Regions from separate parts of the Sporosarcina beigongshangi genome, predicted to be linked through region 2. Evidence: riboswitches for the same ligand, from Rfam matches in the RefSeq annotation. Region 2 holds a riboswitch; each other region holds the start of a gene.
The links. A riboswitch is a leader RNA that binds a small molecule or an ion and turns the genes downstream of it on or off. The one in region 2 is predicted to bind thiamine pyrophosphate.
Positions count from the first base shown of each region.

Region 1: it holds a riboswitch for thiamine pyrophosphate, as region 2 does, so the genes downstream of both, R2B77_RS08120 (ABC transporter substrate-binding protein) here and tenA (thiaminase II) in region 2, are expected to answer to the same signal.
Region 3: it holds a riboswitch for thiamine pyrophosphate, as region 2 does, so the genes downstream of both, thiT (energy-coupled thiamine transporter ThiT) here and tenA (thiaminase II) in region 2, are expected to answer to the same signal.
Region 4: it holds a riboswitch for thiamine pyrophosphate, as region 2 does, so the genes downstream of both, tenA (thiaminase II) here and tenA (thiaminase II) in region 2, are expected to answer to the same signal.

Region 1 covers NZ_JAWLIR010000011.1:28,324-32,539, reverse strand. The annotation lists gene R2B77_RS08130 (ABC transporter permease) at 1-344, opposite strand, end outside; gene R2B77_RS08125 (thiamine-binding protein) at 341-631, opposite strand; gene R2B77_RS08120 (ABC transporter substrate-binding protein) at 644-1,654, opposite strand; TPP riboswitch at 1,756-1,864, opposite strand; gene nagE (N-acetylglucosamine-specific PTS transporter subunit IIBC) at 2,169-3,617, opposite strand; gene R2B77_RS08110 (PRD domain-containing protein) at 3,684-4,216, opposite strand, start outside.
Region 2 covers NZ_JAWLIR010000031.1:96,078-100,293, reverse strand. The annotation lists gene thiE (thiamine phosphate synthase) at 1-238, opposite strand, end outside; gene thiD (bifunctional hydroxymethylpyrimidine kinase/phosphomethylpyrimidine kinase) at 201-1,037, opposite strand; gene thiM (hydroxyethylthiazole kinase) at 1,034-1,777, opposite strand; gene tenA (thiaminase II) at 1,774-2,463, opposite strand; TPP riboswitch at 2,558-2,664, opposite strand; gene R2B77_RS13885 (choice-of-anchor I family protein) at 2,870-4,216, shown strand, end outside.
Region 3 covers NZ_JAWLIR010000028.1:95,490-99,705, forward strand. The annotation lists gene R2B77_RS13065 (DEAD/DEAH box helicase) at 1-382, shown strand, start outside; gene map (type I methionyl aminopeptidase) at 439-1,185, opposite strand; gene R2B77_RS13080 (DUF4870 domain-containing protein) at 1,468-1,815, opposite strand; TPP riboswitch at 1,923-2,025, shown strand; gene thiT (energy-coupled thiamine transporter ThiT) at 2,107-2,667, shown strand; gene R2B77_RS13090 (hypothetical protein) at 2,707-3,441, opposite strand; gene R2B77_RS13095 (GNAT family N-acetyltransferase) at 3,650-4,195, shown strand.
Region 4 covers NZ_JAWLIR010000008.1:10,460-14,675, reverse strand. The annotation lists gene R2B77_RS05855 (ABC transporter substrate-binding protein) at 1-287, opposite strand, end outside; gene R2B77_RS05850 (ABC transporter permease) at 284-1,024, opposite strand; gene R2B77_RS05845 (ABC transporter ATP-binding protein) at 1,021-1,770, opposite strand; gene tenA (thiaminase II) at 1,757-2,449, opposite strand; TPP riboswitch at 2,666-2,769, opposite strand; gene R2B77_RS05835 (exonuclease SbcCD subunit D) at 2,919-4,076, shown strand; gene R2B77_RS05830 (AAA family ATPase) at 4,073-4,216, shown strand, end outside.

The DNA.
Region 1 (4,216 bases), on a different contig from region 2:
AACCAGATGACGAGTAAAGGTGCTAAAACAATGATTGGAATGTTTTGCGATAAAATCAGAAGCGGATAAAAGGCTTCCTGTAATACGGGTAGACGGAATAGCAATATAGCGACTGCTAGCCCTACGAGTATGCCAATTGTATAACCGGTAAGAGTGAGACGGATGGTCGATAAGATGTGTCCGGAATAATGCGTCCATCCGTGCATCGCCTCTTGCCATACTTGCGTAGGGACGGGGAGCAGCCATGCTGGAATATCAAATAGGCGACCTGCTATTTCCCATAAGGTAAGTAAAAGGATGATGACCAATAAAGGTCGCCATCCTTTTTTTAATAAGTGGTTCAACGGTATTTCTCCGTCAATTTGTCCATGGAAGCGCCGTCTGGCTTATAAAATATTTTTACTTGTGAAATGATGCTTAGTGAGCCTTTTTCAATCATGCGCTCATTCATTTTTTGGACAATAGCTAGCAACTCCGTCAAGTTACCTTCCATTGTCGTTTCCAGCGGTGATACTTGATAAGGGACACCTGCCTCTTCAATGACTGCAATAGCAGCATCGACGTAGGGAATCACATCTTCGCCATTTGGCGTTTTCGGTATGATTTGAATACTAACGAGTGCGTTTGTCATAATAATTCCTCCTCATTTAGGTAAAAATTCATTGGTAAATGCGTCGTCTGCGATAAATTCACCGTCGAGTAAATTGTTGTCAGTCATCCATTCTGCATAGCCTTGCCAAATTTCAAGTTTTTGTTCACCCCAGCGCGGTGCATCGTCTTGGTATTTTGATGAAATCCATTGTTGACTCGCTTTGACCAGTTCTTCATCGAGATCAGGAACCGCTTTCGATAACATCGATGCCGCTTCATCTGGATTGTCAATGGCAAATTCATAGCCTTGCTTAACTGCCTTGACAAAAGCTCGAACCGTATCTGGGTTGTCACTAATCATTTTTTCACTCGTTGTAATGACAGGCGTATAATAGTCCAGCTTGTCAGAGAAATCTTTTAAATACTGCATGTTCAAGTCAATGCCCCGTAGTTCGGCTTCAATGCCTGTCCATGCATAGTAAATCCATGCGAAGTCAATATCACGTTCGACGGCTGTGAAAAAGTCTGAATTCCCCATGTTGATAATTTCAACCTGATTGATATCAGCCTGTTCTTTGTCCATTAATGAAGAGATGACGGCTTGTTCAACTGGAGCACCCCAGCCACCATATGTTTTACCTTCGTAATCCTTCGGTGATTCAATGCCGGCTTTCTTCAAAGAGGCAAATCCCGACGTATTATGCTGGAGAATCGCCGCGATTGACACGACTGGGATCTCTTGTGCACGCGCTTCTGTAATCGTTTCTTGTGCGCTGATGCCAAATTGTGCTTTTCCTGCTGCGACAAGTTGGTCAGCACCCGCTTCACCTGGAAGCATAATTTCCACGTCAAGCCCTTGTTCTTCAAAAAAGCCTTTTTCCTGTGCAACGTACAAGCCCGTGTGGTTTGTATTGGGCGTCCAATCTAGGACAAATTGGATTTTCTCTAATTCGCCATCTTTCTTCGATTCATTACTCTTATCGGTACCACACGCCGCCAGCAACAAACAAAGCATGACGAACAACAAAACTTTTCTCAAACCTATTCCTCCTCTTGGATTCATAGCAATTACGAGTGAACGGTTGCCCAAGGAACACAAAATACATCTCTTTTGAACACAAAAATGCGTTCTCCGGGCAACCGAAGAACGCATAAACAATAGACATGGCTAATGAGTATGTTCCCTCCGCTGGTGTCAACCAGATCAGGTTCTAAGGGTCTATACTTCCAAAGTATATCTCAACCAGTTCGACTGGTCCCCCCACATAATTGTAACTGTATGAATTTTTTATGATTAGTACATCTACTACTCTGCCACATCCGTGTGAATGAAGCAAGTCCAAACTTATAGAGTAGGGGATAAGTCGTAGCATCTCTCTATGTAAGTCGCGGCACTGCCGGGAAAATCCCCAGTCGGATTATGCGTCGTATTGTTTTCCACCTTCCGTCGAAAGTGCCCCCTACGCGGGACAGAGAAGTGCCGCCCCTCTGTGATTAGTAGTATAGTCATTTATGCTAGACAATATACTTGGGAATAGAAAAAAGACCGAGCACGGAGCTCGGTCTTTTCATATACCTTATTTACGCATCTTTTTAATTTCATCAGCTACAAACTGTACGCTTGTGCCAACAATAACTTGAATACTTTGTGATCCGACAACGTTGATGCCAGGTACACCAGTAGTTTTAATTTTGCTTTGATCAACTTTATTCATATCTTTTACTTCGATACGTAAGCGTGTTGCACAATGATCGACAGAAGTAACGTTAGCGTCTCCGCCTAGACCATCATAAATTGTAGCAGCCATGCCTGAGAATTTATTGCCTCCTGCTGCAACAGCTGCGCCGTCTCCATCTTGAATATTCTCATCATCTTCACGACCAGGAGTTTTCAGGTTGAATTTGACGATTAAGAAACGGAAAATCACATAGTAGATAACTGCAAACACTAAACCTTGAACGATTAACATGAAAGGTTGGTTGGCAATAGGTATTTTTAAACTCAAGACAAAGTCGACCAAACCAGCGCTGAAACCGAATCCGGCTGTCCATTGGAACGAAGCAGCGATGAATAGAGATAGACCTGTTAAAGCAGCATGCACTACATAAAGTGCAGGTGCTAAGAACATAAATGCAAATTCGATTGGTTCAGTAACACCTGTGAAGAATGCAGCAAAACCTGCTGCTAGCATTAATGATGCAGTTTGTTTTTTACGTTTTGTTTTAGCGGTATGATACATGGCAAGAGCAGCGGCCGGTAGACCAAACATCATAATAGGGAAGTAACCTGCTTGGTACATACCAGTAATACCTTTTGTACCATTACTAGCCCAGAAGTTAGGGATATCATTAATACCTGCAACGTCAAACCAGAAAACAGAGTTCAAAGCATGGTGTAAACCAGTTGGGATCAATAGACGGTTGAAGAAACCATATAGACCCGCACCAACAGCGCCAAGTCCACTAATTGCTTCACCGAAGTTAACCAATCCAGTATAAACAACTGGCCAGATAAAGAATAGTGCTGCAGAAGCAACTAGCATAGAAGCAGCTGTCATAATCGGAACTAATCGTTTACCACTAAAGAACGCCAATGCGGTTGGCAATTGAACATGACTAAAGCGATTGTACATAGCAGCAGCGATAAGACCAGAAAGAATACCGATAAATTGGTTAGCAATTTTTCCGAAGGCAGCATTTACTTCGGTAGGATCAATACCAAGCAGCATAGCTACAGTGTCAGTTGCTAGCAGTGTTGTGACAACTAGGAAACCGACTAAACCACTTAATGCGGCAGAGCCATCCTTATCCTTGGACATCCCAAGCGCGACACCGACGGCAAATAGGATAGACATATTGTCAATAATCGAGCTACCAGCCTTAATTAAGAAAGCGGCTGCTACGTTGCCAGAACCCCAACCAGTAGGGTCAATCCAGTACCCAATACCCATCAAAATAGCAGCTGCAGGTAATACAGCCACCGGTAGCATTAAAGAGCTTCCCAGCCTTTGAAAATATTTCATCATGATAAATCCACCCCTGTTTCTTGTTTTTTAAAATCGGAAAATAAAATATGATGACAAATCATGTTGCTACGGTTTTCGCAACCGTTCAATATGCAGTGCGATATAGCCTAATTCTTGTTCAGGTAAATCAACTTCATGTTCAGCGACTAATTCCTTCGCGACTTCGACTGCACAATTATAGGAAAGGGGAAACTTCTTTTTAATCATCACAAGCATTTCCTCATCCATTGTGTGCACGCCATAATTATTCATTCTTGCTAAGGTAAAGCGGAGATGCGTGATAAGACGATGGTAGGAAATGTCATCCTCTTCAATCGTAATCGTTAAATGCTTCTTGATTGACTGAACCATGTCTCGGATAATCGTTGTCTGCCGGACGGTATCGTGTAAATCACCTCCTTGTGGCTTCATCGTATGGATGTGTAGCGCAATAAAAGCCGCTTCGTCTTCAGGCATTTCTACCTGGCATTTCTCTTTTATATGTTGGATTGCCCAAAGACCAATTTCAAATTCTCTTCTGTAAAGGATTTTGATTTCATGTAATAGCTTATTATTTAAATGAATACCGTCCCTTACCCTTTCAATTGCAAAGGATAGGT
Region 2 (4,216 bases):
ATGGCACATTGTAGTGCTGACAAAGTGTTTGACAGGCTTCAGCAAATGCCCGTTTTTCATTACCAACTAAAGCGTTGTTGCCTTTTTCCCGTAATTGAAAACAAGTTACGCCACCCCGCAGTGCTTCCTCCAATACTTTCAGCGGGTCAGACACCCCGGTATTGACACTGCCCATGATGAAATACAATTGTAGTTGTTGTTTAATCAATGAACACTGCCTCCTTTTTCGCCGCTGCATTCTGTTGTTGATATGCCCAGTGATTGGTGGGTCCATGTCCTGCCGAGCCAAGAGTTAGCCCGTCTGAAATGGCTGCTTGGATAAACCGTTTGGCATCGATAACCGCCTTGGAAATGGGCATGCCTTGCGCAACCCGTGCGGTAATCGCAGCAGAAAAGGTACAGCCAGTGCCATGTGTATTTTGGGTGTAGATCCATTCGGAACGAAGGGCAAGGCGTTCACCATCTGCAGATAACAATAAATCCTCCGCATAGTGAGCCCCTTGTCGATGTCCGCCTTTCATGACAACCGCTCCTGCTCCTAGCTGCAAAATGCGGTTCGCGGCTTCCTCGATATCTTCATCCGATTCGATTGTCATCCCGGCAAGCACTTCCGCTTCTGGAATGTTCGGTGTGATGACAGACGCCATTGGGATTAAAAATGTTTTCAATGCATCGACCGCCTCCTCTAATAAAAGTGAAGCGCCACCTTTCGCTATCATGACAGGGTCGATAATGAGCGTGGGGGAGTCGTATGATTGTAGTGTTTCTGCCACAGCACGGATGATGTCTGCAGAAAACAGCATGCCTGTTTTCACTGCTCCAACATTGAAGTCGTCTAGTACTGCCCGTATTTGTGCGGTCACACCAGCCGCATCAATCGGATAAACACTGTGTACGCCGAGTGTGTTTTGTGCCGTTACAGCTGTCAAGGCAGATGTACCAAAGACGCCTAACTCTTGAAAGGTTTTCAAATCGGCTTGAATGCCTGCGCCGCCCCCACTATCGGAGCCTGCAACTGTTAAAGCGATAGCTGTCATCCGGCTTCACCTCCAAGAGCATTCAAAAACTGAACTTGAAAATCGCCAGGTCCCTCGGATTTTTCAGCCGCCTGTTGTCCAGCTTGTTTATAAAAAGTACATGCAGTTACCACTGCACCTAACTGATTTCCATTGGCGACAGCCAAAAATGCCCCTGCAACGGCACTTAGTAGGCAGCCGCTACCTGTAATTTTGGCCATCAATGGATGCCCGCCTGTAATGTGAAGCGTTTTGTTGCCGTCGGTGACAATATCGACCACGCCAGTAACGGCAACGATACAATGATGCCTATGCGCAACTTCTTCTGCAAGTGCCGTCAAATCTGCCTCACCTTCACCTGCATCGACGCCTTTCGCCTCCCAGTTTGCACCCGCAATCGCCGCCAGCTCACCCGCATTACAGCGGATGAGCGTGACATCGACTTCATCTAAAATCCCTAAAACGGATTCTTTACGAAAAGCGGTCGCTCCCGCACCGACAGGATCGAGGACGATAGGTTTTCCATGCTGATTGGCACTTTTTCCAGCAAGCAGCATCGCTTTTACGGTTTCTCGTTTTAATGTACCGATATTCAGCACGGTACAAGACGAGATGCTAGCGATTTCGGCAGCTTCCTCTACGGCGTCCGCCATGACAGGAGAAGCGCCGAGTGCTAGAAGACCGTTCGCTTGGAAGTTAGCAACGACAATATTTGTGATGCAGTGTATGAGTGGTTGATTGTCCCGTAGTTTTTGTATCATTGGCTTGCCGCCACTTCGTATGAGTGAATGGCCCACTGTTGTTGTGTCCAGGCCATTTCCCAGAACTGCCATTCATAATAGCTACTCTTGCGGAAATGTTCTTTAAGCTGAGTACGTCTTTCAGGTGAAACGGCTTCCGCAAGTTCATTCATCCGAGAAATTTGTTCTTGTACAAGCTCCGCGAACCATTCTGAACCGTATGTTTGAATCCATTTATCGTAAACAGGGTGATTTGGTTTCGCGTCTTTGAGTCTTTCGCCAATTTCATAATACAACCAGTAACACGGTAACAATGCAGCAAGTGTATCCGCCAAATCACCTTCATGAGCTGCACGGTACATATGCGAAACGTATTGATAAGCTGTCGGTGCAGGTTGGAACGTCGAGCGTTCTTCCTCGGTTATTCCTAACATGCCGAAAAAAGACTCATGCAAGGACATTTCTGCACTACACGTCTGCTCCGCATGAGCTGCAAAACGTTGTGTTGTCAATAAATCCTGTGCTTTTACTGCACCAAGCGCCTGGATTTTTGCAAAATGTGATAAATAATAAGAATCCTGTTGCACATAAAACTTGAACACATCTAACGGCAACGTGCCGTCCGCAACTCCTTTGACAAATGGATGGTCAAAACTCCCTTGCCATAACGCATCACATTCTGACCGCACTTCTTCACAAAATGTCATCCTGTCCACTCCCTATATTTCTTATATTGAAAATGAAAAAGCCGCCTCCTGAATTAGCTCAGGAAGCGGCCCACGATGGTTTGGTTCATAAATAAACAGCGCGGTCCCACTTCCCTACGCTGGTATGATCCAGATCAGGTTCCAAGGGTCCGCATATCTATATGCGTCTCAGCCTTTTACAAGACTCCCCTAGTGGCGATAAATATTCGATTTTCATCACAACTATAACATAATTCGGACAATTAGCAAGGTATAAAACGATTGTTTGTCGTTTTGCCACTCCGAATAAAAAGTTACTAAACGCTTCTGGCACCTACGCATGAAAAAACACAATAAATTAATACTAGCTTAATAATAGACAGCTAGAATTGGTGATAGGAAGATAACATATTTGGAGGGCAAACAGATGACAATGAGAAAGAAAATAATTACAGGCATTGCGGCAGCGAGTATTCTTTTTGGTGCAAGTCAGCCACATAATGTATTTGCGGAACAATCGTCTTTATTTCAATATAAAGGGGATGATTTGAAGGTGACGCAAATTGGTCAATATGACAGCACTGTAGGCATTGGCGGTACTGAAATTATGGCTTATGATGAGACACTAAAACGTGCCTTTGTAACAAATGGTGTCGTATCTGGAATTGATATTCTTTCTTTTGAATCATTAACGTCTGGTGAATTTACAAAAGTAAGAGCATTAAAACGCATATTTTTAGCGGAGTTTGGAATTGAAAATGTAACAGATATTACGAGCGTGGCATCACACCCGACAAAAGATTTAGTTGCTGTTTCTGTTGTGAGCAATCCGAAAACAGACCCTGGTTATATTGTTTTTCTATCGAAAGACGGGGCATACATATCGAACGTGCAAGTCGGTTCGTTGCCTGACATGGTGACATTTACACCGGACGGAACAAAGGCCATCGTTGCAAATGAAGGAGAGCCGAGTGATGATTACGCGGTTGATCCGGAAGGTACGATTTCGATCATTGACGTCACGAAAGAACCAAGTGATTTCACAGCAAATACGCTTTCATTTAAAGATGTAGAAATCGATGGAAAAGTTCGAGTGAATTCTAAAGGCACAGTTCTTCAACAATTGGAGCCTGAATATGTAGCGGTTTCAGAAGACAGTAAACTAGCGTATGTATCGATGCAAGAAAATAATGCCATCGCTACAGTTGACCTTGTAGCAGAAAAAATCCTTCATGTGAAAGGGCTTGGGGTGAAGGACCACTCCATTCCTGGGAACGAGCTCGATGGGAAGCGCAATGATGAAACAACAATTGAACGCCTTCCACTTCTAGGTTTTTACATGCCAGATGCCATTGATACGTTTACCTCCGGTGGAAAAACGTATATTTTAACACCTAATGAAGGAGACGCCCGAGATTACGATCCGTATTCTGAAGAGGCGGAAATCGGTGATATCGCTGATAAGATTAAATTGAATGCCAATCATTATAAAGGGTTCACCCAAGAAGAACTCGATCAGTTAGTGGCAGATGGATTATTTGATGAAATGAAGAAAACAAAAATTACACTCGAGCAAGGTATGACTGCAGATGGTTCTTACGAGGCCCTTCATTCGTACGGCGGACGCAGTTTCTCGATCTTTAATGCTGAAACAATGGAGCTCGTTTTTGATAGTGGAAGTGAATTCGAGAAAATTACAGCTGAGGCACTTCCTAAGTTTTTTAATACGGATAACGAGGAAATTGCCTACGACAAACGGAGCTCGGCAAAAGGT
Region 3 (4,216 bases), on a different contig from region 2:
GCTCAAGTATAATGAGGCCCCGATTGCGGTACTGCATTCAGAAATGAAGAAATTTGAGCGACAGCAAACGTTGGAAAACTTCCGAAAAGGGGAGTTGCGTGTGCTAATCGCAACGGATCTTGCGGCACGCGGGTTGGATATCGAAGGTTTGACGCATGTTATCCATGTAGACGTGCCCCATACGATTGAACAATACTTACATCGGTCAGGGCGAACAGGACGTGCAGGAGAAGACGGAGAAGTGCTAACGCTGTTGTCCTATGCAGAGGAGCGCGATTACCGTAAGCTAACAAAAGGCATTAAAACGGTCCAAAAGGTTTGGTATAAAGGTCAACTGACAGAAGGTAACTCGAAAACAGTTGGAAATAATAAGAAGAAATAATAAAAAGGGCTACTTTTTGAATCGACACGGATTCAAAGGGTAGCCCTTTCTGCGGATTAAATTTTAGTCAAAATAATTGGTTCACCTTTAGTAACGATAATCGTATGCTCGATTTGTGCAACGAGTGAATGATCAGGTGTAACGAATGTCCAGCCATCTCCTGATTCAATAATATGCTCAGCTTTTTGTGAGATGAAGGGCTCAACTGCCAGTACCATTCCATCTTTCAAAAGCGTTTTGTCGGAAGGGTCATAGTAATTCAAAATATGCTGTGGTTCTTCATGTAATGATTTACCAATGCCGTGACCCGTTAAGTTTTTAATAACGGCTAGCCCGTGATTTTTTGCCTCACGTTCGACCGCTTTACCGATTCGGTTCAAACTGGAACCCGCCTTCACATACGTCATCGCAAGCTCAAAGGCACTTGCGGCAACATCACAAAGCTGTTGTTTTTTATCATCAGGTGTTCCAACAACAAAAGAAATACCTGTATCAGCGAAAAAGCCGCCATAAGAGCCCGAAACGTCGATATTGACAAGATCTCCGTCCTGAATAATGCGTGCACCTGGAATGCCATGCGCCACTTCATTGTTGACACTGATGCATGTATAGCCAGGAAAATCATATTGGTCAATGGGTGCGGAAATTGCTCCTTTTTCTTCGAAGAGACGTCCAGCGAGCTCGTCAATTTCTTTTGTTGTTTTACCCGGGACAGTTGCCTCTTTTAACGCTTCGCGAATTTCAGCAACAATCTTGCCGATTTTTTTTAGTGCTTCAATATCTTGTTCAGTTTTTGCAATCATTTTGCACAAATCCTTTCTGCCGTTCGGTTTTCTATAACATACTATATCATATTATAACGCAGAAAAAAGCCTGCAAACTTGAAAGAGATTGCAGGCATGTGAATTATTTTTTTGAAGTGGTTGGATTAGAAGTTTTCTTGTTTGCCATTATTTTTCGTACAATTGGATAGGCAATGGGTGCTATTTTAATGGCTGTCTTAATTAATTTTCCGATATTCAAATGTATTCTCTCCTAAGAAAAGTATTTTGTATCCCATTCCCGCGTTTCAAGTACGATAAACCTTATTTTAACACCTTAATGCCTTGGATAATATTCCATATGACGATGATGACAAATAGAAGTCCATAAATCAGCATGAAAATAAACGGGGTTAATTGCCAAAAACTGAAGTTGAAGTTGTTGCCAGAAATCCCGCTTATTTGACTTGTTAAAGAAAACATAGAGAAAGAAAAAATAACAAATCCTGCAATGAGTAATATGGTCGGGACGAGATGGGAGACAAGTGAACGTTTTGCATGAAACTTAATTTCTCGGTTATCTGACATGAAATAAATGATGACGGGCAACAGTAAAGGAGCAAAAAAAACGCTGAAATAGCATAAGGAAGCTAATAGTTTATTGTTTTGCAAGAGTATCCCTCCGTTATATGTTAACTATATATGTTATTTGTGATACTTGTTAATTATCTTGCTTAAAGAACCTCCATCTTATACAATGAATGATGTAATTGAATAACTTGAACCACAAGGGGTGCCTTTCTGGGCTGAGATTGGACAATTTGTCCTGACCCTTCGAACCTGTAAGATTATTCTTGCGTAGGGATGTGGATGGCAACCATCATTTTGTGATGTCCCATTCTATCCGGGATGTCTTTTTTTATGCCCGGAATCCTACACAAACTAGTAGGAGGAGGAAGTCATTTGGATCGTAAGCGTCTGCAATTTTTACTCGAAGTAGCTATTTTGGGGGCTATATCATTTGTACTGGATCAGATTGGTTTTAAAATAATGCCGCAAGGTGGATCGGTTACACTGTCGATGTTACCGATTATCGTCATGGCATTTCGTTGGGGGATTCTTGGTGGTGTATTGACAGGATTTGTTACTGGTGTTTTGCAAATTGCAACGGGTGCCTATGTTCTTAACCCGATTCAGGCAGCACTCGATTATTTTGTAGCCTATGCACTCGTTGGTGTAGCGGCAGTTACCCTCGGTTGGCTGTTAAGTGGCAAAGCGAAAGGTAATAATGGAACGATGATCAAGGCAATCGTTGTAGGTACGGTGATTGGCGGACTTCTTCGATACCTTGCTCATTTCATCGGAGGAATCGTGTTCTTTGCGTCATTCGCACCTGAAGGACAGCCAGTTTGGCTTTATTCGCTCATATATAATGCAAGTTATATGATTCCTTCCATCATTTTATCAGCATTTGTAGCCTCATTATTATTTATGAAAGCACCGCGTTTGCTAAAGCGTACATGAAAAAACGCCGTTCTTCCCAAAGGAGGAGCGGCGTTTTTTCTATTTAACGGAAGTAAGTTGTTTTCTTTTGAAAAAAATCACGACAGCAATTGCCGCAGTTAAAAAAAGTGCTGCTGCCGAGACGAATAATTCATCTACACCGTTTTTCACTGCAATACCTATAAATGCCCATATAAATACACTACTTAGGGCTATATCCGCATGGTGGTATAGAAAATGGAGAGCAATGGCCGTAGCGAAGGTCAAATAAATGACTGTCCATAACGGATCACTGAGTCCCCACCCTGACCATTCATGTAGCGTTAGGACATAACTGATATTAGCAATGGTCGCAATGAAAATCCAACCAAGGTTAATGGCAATCGGAATTCTACCAAACAATTGGTTGTTTTTTTTAGGGTAAGTGAAATATAGGGCTAGCAATGTAACGAGTAACAAAGTCATGAAAACAATGGTCCAATTAAAGAAACCATAATGCCAAAGCAGAAGCCAGACAATATTAAGCAGACAGCTAATTGTAAATAGGATAGCTCGCCCGCTCTGTAGTGATTGGCTGGAAGTAGCATTATTGCGTTTAAAGCCGTAGAGCCAAAATGCTAGTAGCGTATAAATAATAGCCGACAATGCGAAGACATATCCGGCAGGCATGAAAAGCACTGGTAATCTGCTTGCGATGACCACTGTTGTACTGCCGTTAAAAGGTATACTATTTGCTGCTACATTGACAAGGATGATGGCAATGAGCGAAAGGGTCATAATCATAATTCTATACATATTCAAATCCTCCTATTGAATAGTATACATAGGAAAGGTAGAACCTGCGAAGGAAAGTGTGAAGTTTCCGTCACAAATTAACTTCAATCAGTGGGAGCTCTCCGAATTCCCAGTAGTGTAATTGAATAATTTCGCCTTCCTTCGTTTCATGTTATACTATAAGAAGCTTTTTTACGAAAATTTAGAACAGCAGAAGGGTGAATGGGTAGTGATTTTGCTTGAAGGTAAAACGTGCTATTTACGAATATTAACAGAGGATGACGCAAAGCTCTTCACTGAATTACTAAGTGCAAATAAAGACTATTGGTCTGTTTTTGAACCTCGTCATGAAGCGAGTTATTTTACGGTCGCTACTCAAAAAGAGAAAATCAGAGAGTCGATTTATCAAATGCGAGATAGAAGAGAATATAACTTCGGTATATTTGATTCGGATACGAGTAGACTTGTTGGACATATCTCCCTTTATAGTATTAAAAGACTGCCTTTTTCAAGTGGCTTCGTAGGCTATTCGATGGATGAGAGAGAGACAGGACGAGGGCTTGGTACAGAAGCGGTTAGTCTCGTTACTAATTTTGCATTTGAGAAGCTGGCCTTGCATCGAGTGGAGGCATTTGTTTCACCGCGTAATATCGGATCTATGAAGGTATTGGAAAAAGCGGGCTATTTGCAAGAGGGTCTCATGCAGAAATTGCTATACATAAATGGTGTTTGGGAAGATCATTATATGTATGCAATAATTGAAGATGATTTTTGAAGGGGTAAGAATATTTTGCGG
Region 4 (4,216 bases), on a different contig from region 2:
TGTTCGGACCGCGCAATAATGACATCAGGCTGATAGGTAATCCCAAGCGTCACTTTTCCTGCAGCAGCAAGATTGATAGGATCAGTTGGGTTTGCAGGGAACTGAATATCAAGCTCAATTCCTTCGTCTTCAAAATAGCCTTTTTCCTCAGCAACATAGAGGAAACTATGCACAGCATTTGGGTACCAATCGAGCATAATGCTCACTTTTTTCGTTTCATTTTGATTGCATGCGCAAAGTAGTAGAATTAATGCGATGCTCGTTAATGATAATGTAATCTTCTTCAACTTTTTGACCTCCATTTTAACAGACGATTTTCCATATATGTCACGCTACTAAATAAAACAATTCCGACGACAGTTAGTACTACAATGGGTGCAAACACGGCGGCACCATCAAATTGCGTCATCATTCGACGGCTAAAGTATCCGAGCCCCGCTTGTGCACCAAGCCATTCTCCGATAGCTGCACCAATTACGCTGAGTGTTACAGCGACTTTCAAGCCTGAAAAGAAGTGCGGCAGTGCGGTTGGTACGGAATATTTCAAGAAAATATCTTTTTTCGTAGCACCCATCGTTAAAAAAAGTTCGTGCATGTCTTTTGTTCCGGAAGATAGTCCGTCAAATGTATTGACGGTAATCGGGAAAAAAGTGATTAGCACGGTGACGGCAACTTTACTCCAAATGGTATAACCGAACCATAAGACAAAAATAGGTGCCAACGCAATAATGGGAATCATTTGGGATGCTATCAAAATTGGATAGAGTGCCTTACGAACATTCGAATTGGCAGACATCCAGACAGCAATAGCAACGCCTAAACTAATCGACATAATGAGTCCAATGACAATCGTTAGCAAGGTGATAGGCAAATGTTTCAGTAAAAGAACGTCCTTCAGCTCCCAAAATCGAACAGCAATTTGACTAGGTGAAGGTAGGATGAACGGTTTATTGAATAGCCGTGCACCAAGCTCCCAAACACCGGCGAACAAGACAATAATGAGAAGGGAAGAGGTGTTTCTCATGCGCGGACCTCGCTTCGTAGCTGACAAAGCAACTGCTCTTTCAACGCAATCATTTCCGGGTGATGACTATCACTTCTCATTCGCCGTCTTACAAGCGGGATGTCGATTTCTTCGATTGAAGTGACCGGTTTATTTTTTAATAAAAAAATACGATCAGATAGAAATAAGGCTTCTTCGACATCATGGGTAATGAATAACACGGTAGCTTGTCTTTTTTTCCATTGGCCAATTAACCATTCCTGCATGGATAGCCGTGTAATCGCATCGAGTGCTGAAAACGGCTCATCCAACAATAGAAGGGGGCTACCGGAAAGGACGGCACGTAGAAAAGCAACGCGCTGTTTCATGCCACCTGAAAGTTCAGCAGGAAAGCTGTTCTCTGTTCCAGCAAGACCGAATTCTTCTAATAAAGGCAGTACTTGTTCACGTGCCGTGTGCTTAGTCATCCCTGTTATTTCAAGAGGCAGACAGGCGTTATCTGCAATCGTCCGCCATGGTAGAAGCAAATCTTGCTGTGGCATATAGCCTACCTTGCCGAGTCGATTTCCGTTTGTCTCTCCAGCAAGTGAAATGGAGCCAGTGGACGGTTCTTCTAATCCGGTAACGAGGCGGAAAATTGTGCTTTTTCCGGAACCACTAACTCCAACAATCGAAATAAATTCCCCAGGATGAATCGTAAGGCTCAGCCCATCGAGAATCATGCTACCGGATGGATAGCCGAATGAAACCTTGTTAAACGCCAGCATGTAAGGTTTCCGACCCTGGCCACATCTGTTTGTCATTGGCCATATCCCAAAACATGTATTCAAAGCGCGTCGTATTAAGGAAGATTTCTTCCAGCTTCAGTAATTCATGTTCTGGTTTTCCAGCCACCGCTTTATCCATCAAATCGATACACCAACTAGCCAATTCTCCGAATTCCTCTGATGCATACATACGCACCCAATCCCCGTATAAAGGATGATCAGCAGCGCCTGGAATGGCGTTTAGTTCCTTACCAATTTCCCAGTAACTCCATGCACAAGGCAACAATGCCGCAATCACTTCAGCAGTTGTCCCATTTTGACAAACATGCAGCATGTAGTGCGTATAAGCAAGAACAATTGGCGAGGGCTTAGCTGTTTCAAGTTCTTGTTCAGAGATCCCAAAGCGTTCTGCATAGCCCCGATGTAATGCCATTTCGGTGTTGAGTGTACCATCGAGGAGTGCTGCAAACTTACCCATCGTTTCCAAGTCATCCGCTTTCACAGCCCCAATAGCAAATACTTTTGCATAATCAATTAAATACAAGTAATCTTGCACCATGTAAAATCTGAATTTATCCGGATCGAGTGTCCCATCGCCTATTCCTTGGACAAATGGGTGACTATGATTCTGTCTCCAAATTGGTAATGTCTTTTCAAGCAAGCGGTCAGTGAATTTCATAACTAAAACACTCCCTAAAATTTTAATCTAAACACTCAAATTCGCCTTGGCGTATTTGAGCCCAAATTTTTATCGAGCTTTCTCGATAAATTCCTCTGAAAATCTGTGGCATCCGCCGGAGGCTTTCACTTTATTCGGAAGAATAAAGTGAAAAACCCACTCCTTGAAGAAGTGGGTTGTAGACAGTCAAAGCTATCCGGAAAACAGACCGGCAGAATTATGTCAGCACCTCTTCCTTACGCTGGTATTAACCAGTTCAAGTTATAAGGGTTAAGGCACATGCCTCTCTCAGCTCTGTTCGAGCACCCCTAGCGGTGAATCTTATGCAATTGGATTTGCCCTATTATAAGCATACCTAGACTATAAGGTCAACTACTAGTTTGGAAATAGGAGGAAAGGGGGAAGGAATTCATTTTTACGTCTCAGTCCTGTAAAGTAGTAGAAAAGAGCATTGAAAGGGGACATGAAATTGAAATTTTTTCATACAGCAGACTGGCATTTGGGCAAGCTTGTTCAAGGAGTCTATATGACGGGCGGTCAGCGCTATGTGCTTGATCAATTTATTGAGGCAATAAAGGAAGAGCAACCGGACGCTATCGTGATTGCGGGTGATTTGTATGATCGCGCGGTACCCCCAACAGAAGCGGTTGCACTATTGGATGAAGTACTGGAAAAAATTATTATGGAACTGAAGATACCTGTTTTGGCCATTGGTGGAAACCATGATAGTCCAGGCCGCCTCAATTTTGGAAGTGGATTGATGCGGGCCAACGGATATCATATTGCTGGTCAAATGACGAAGCACATTGAGCCAGTCATTTTATCAGATGAACACGGCGAAGTTCATTTCCATCTAGTGCCGTTTGCAGACCCGTCTGTTGTGAAGCATCTTCACGGTGATGAAGAGATTTCGAATCATAACGATGCGATGAAAAAAGTAATAGAAGGAATTCAAGAAAACTTGCAAAAAGATACACGTCATGTTTTTGTAGGACATGCATTTGTCACTTCACACGGAGAAAGTGAAGCGAATACGAGCGATTCGGAACGGCCATTAGCCATTGGTGGTGCAGAATATGTTTCAGCGCAGTTATTCGAGCTGTTTCATTATACAGCACTAGGTCACTTGCATCAGGCGCATTTTGTGCTGAATGAAACGATTCGTTATGCGGGCTCACCTATGAAATATTCAATTTCTGAGGAACATCACAACAAAGGTTTTTTCATTGTTGAACTTGATGCACAAGGTCAAGTGACGGTTGAAAAACGGGAGCTAATACCTCAGCATGATATGAGGACAGTCGAAGGCACGATGGGGGATATTTTATTGCATCCAATCAGTGATGATTTTGTCTTTGTTAAATTGTTAGATGACACGCCGGTTTTATTCCCAATGGAAAAAATACGGTCGGTTTATCCAAATGCTATGCATATAGAAAGAAAAATTCATATCCCAAGAAGAAAGACAGAGGATGAATCCCGAATTGAACATGAGAAACAGGATGACGTTGCTCTATTTAAAGCATTTTACGAGGAAATGAAGGGCGAAGCCGCAGATACAGAGACGGAGACCTTGTTTGCGCAAGTGCTTCACGAAGTTATGCATAAGGAGGGGCTTGAGAAATGAGACCTATCCAATTAACGATGACGGCATTTGGACCGTATAAAGGGACGGAAATCGTCGATTTTAGGGAGTTAGAAGATAATCGATTGTTCGTAATTTCAGGTGCAACGGGTGCTGGGAAAACGACGATTTTTGATGGGATT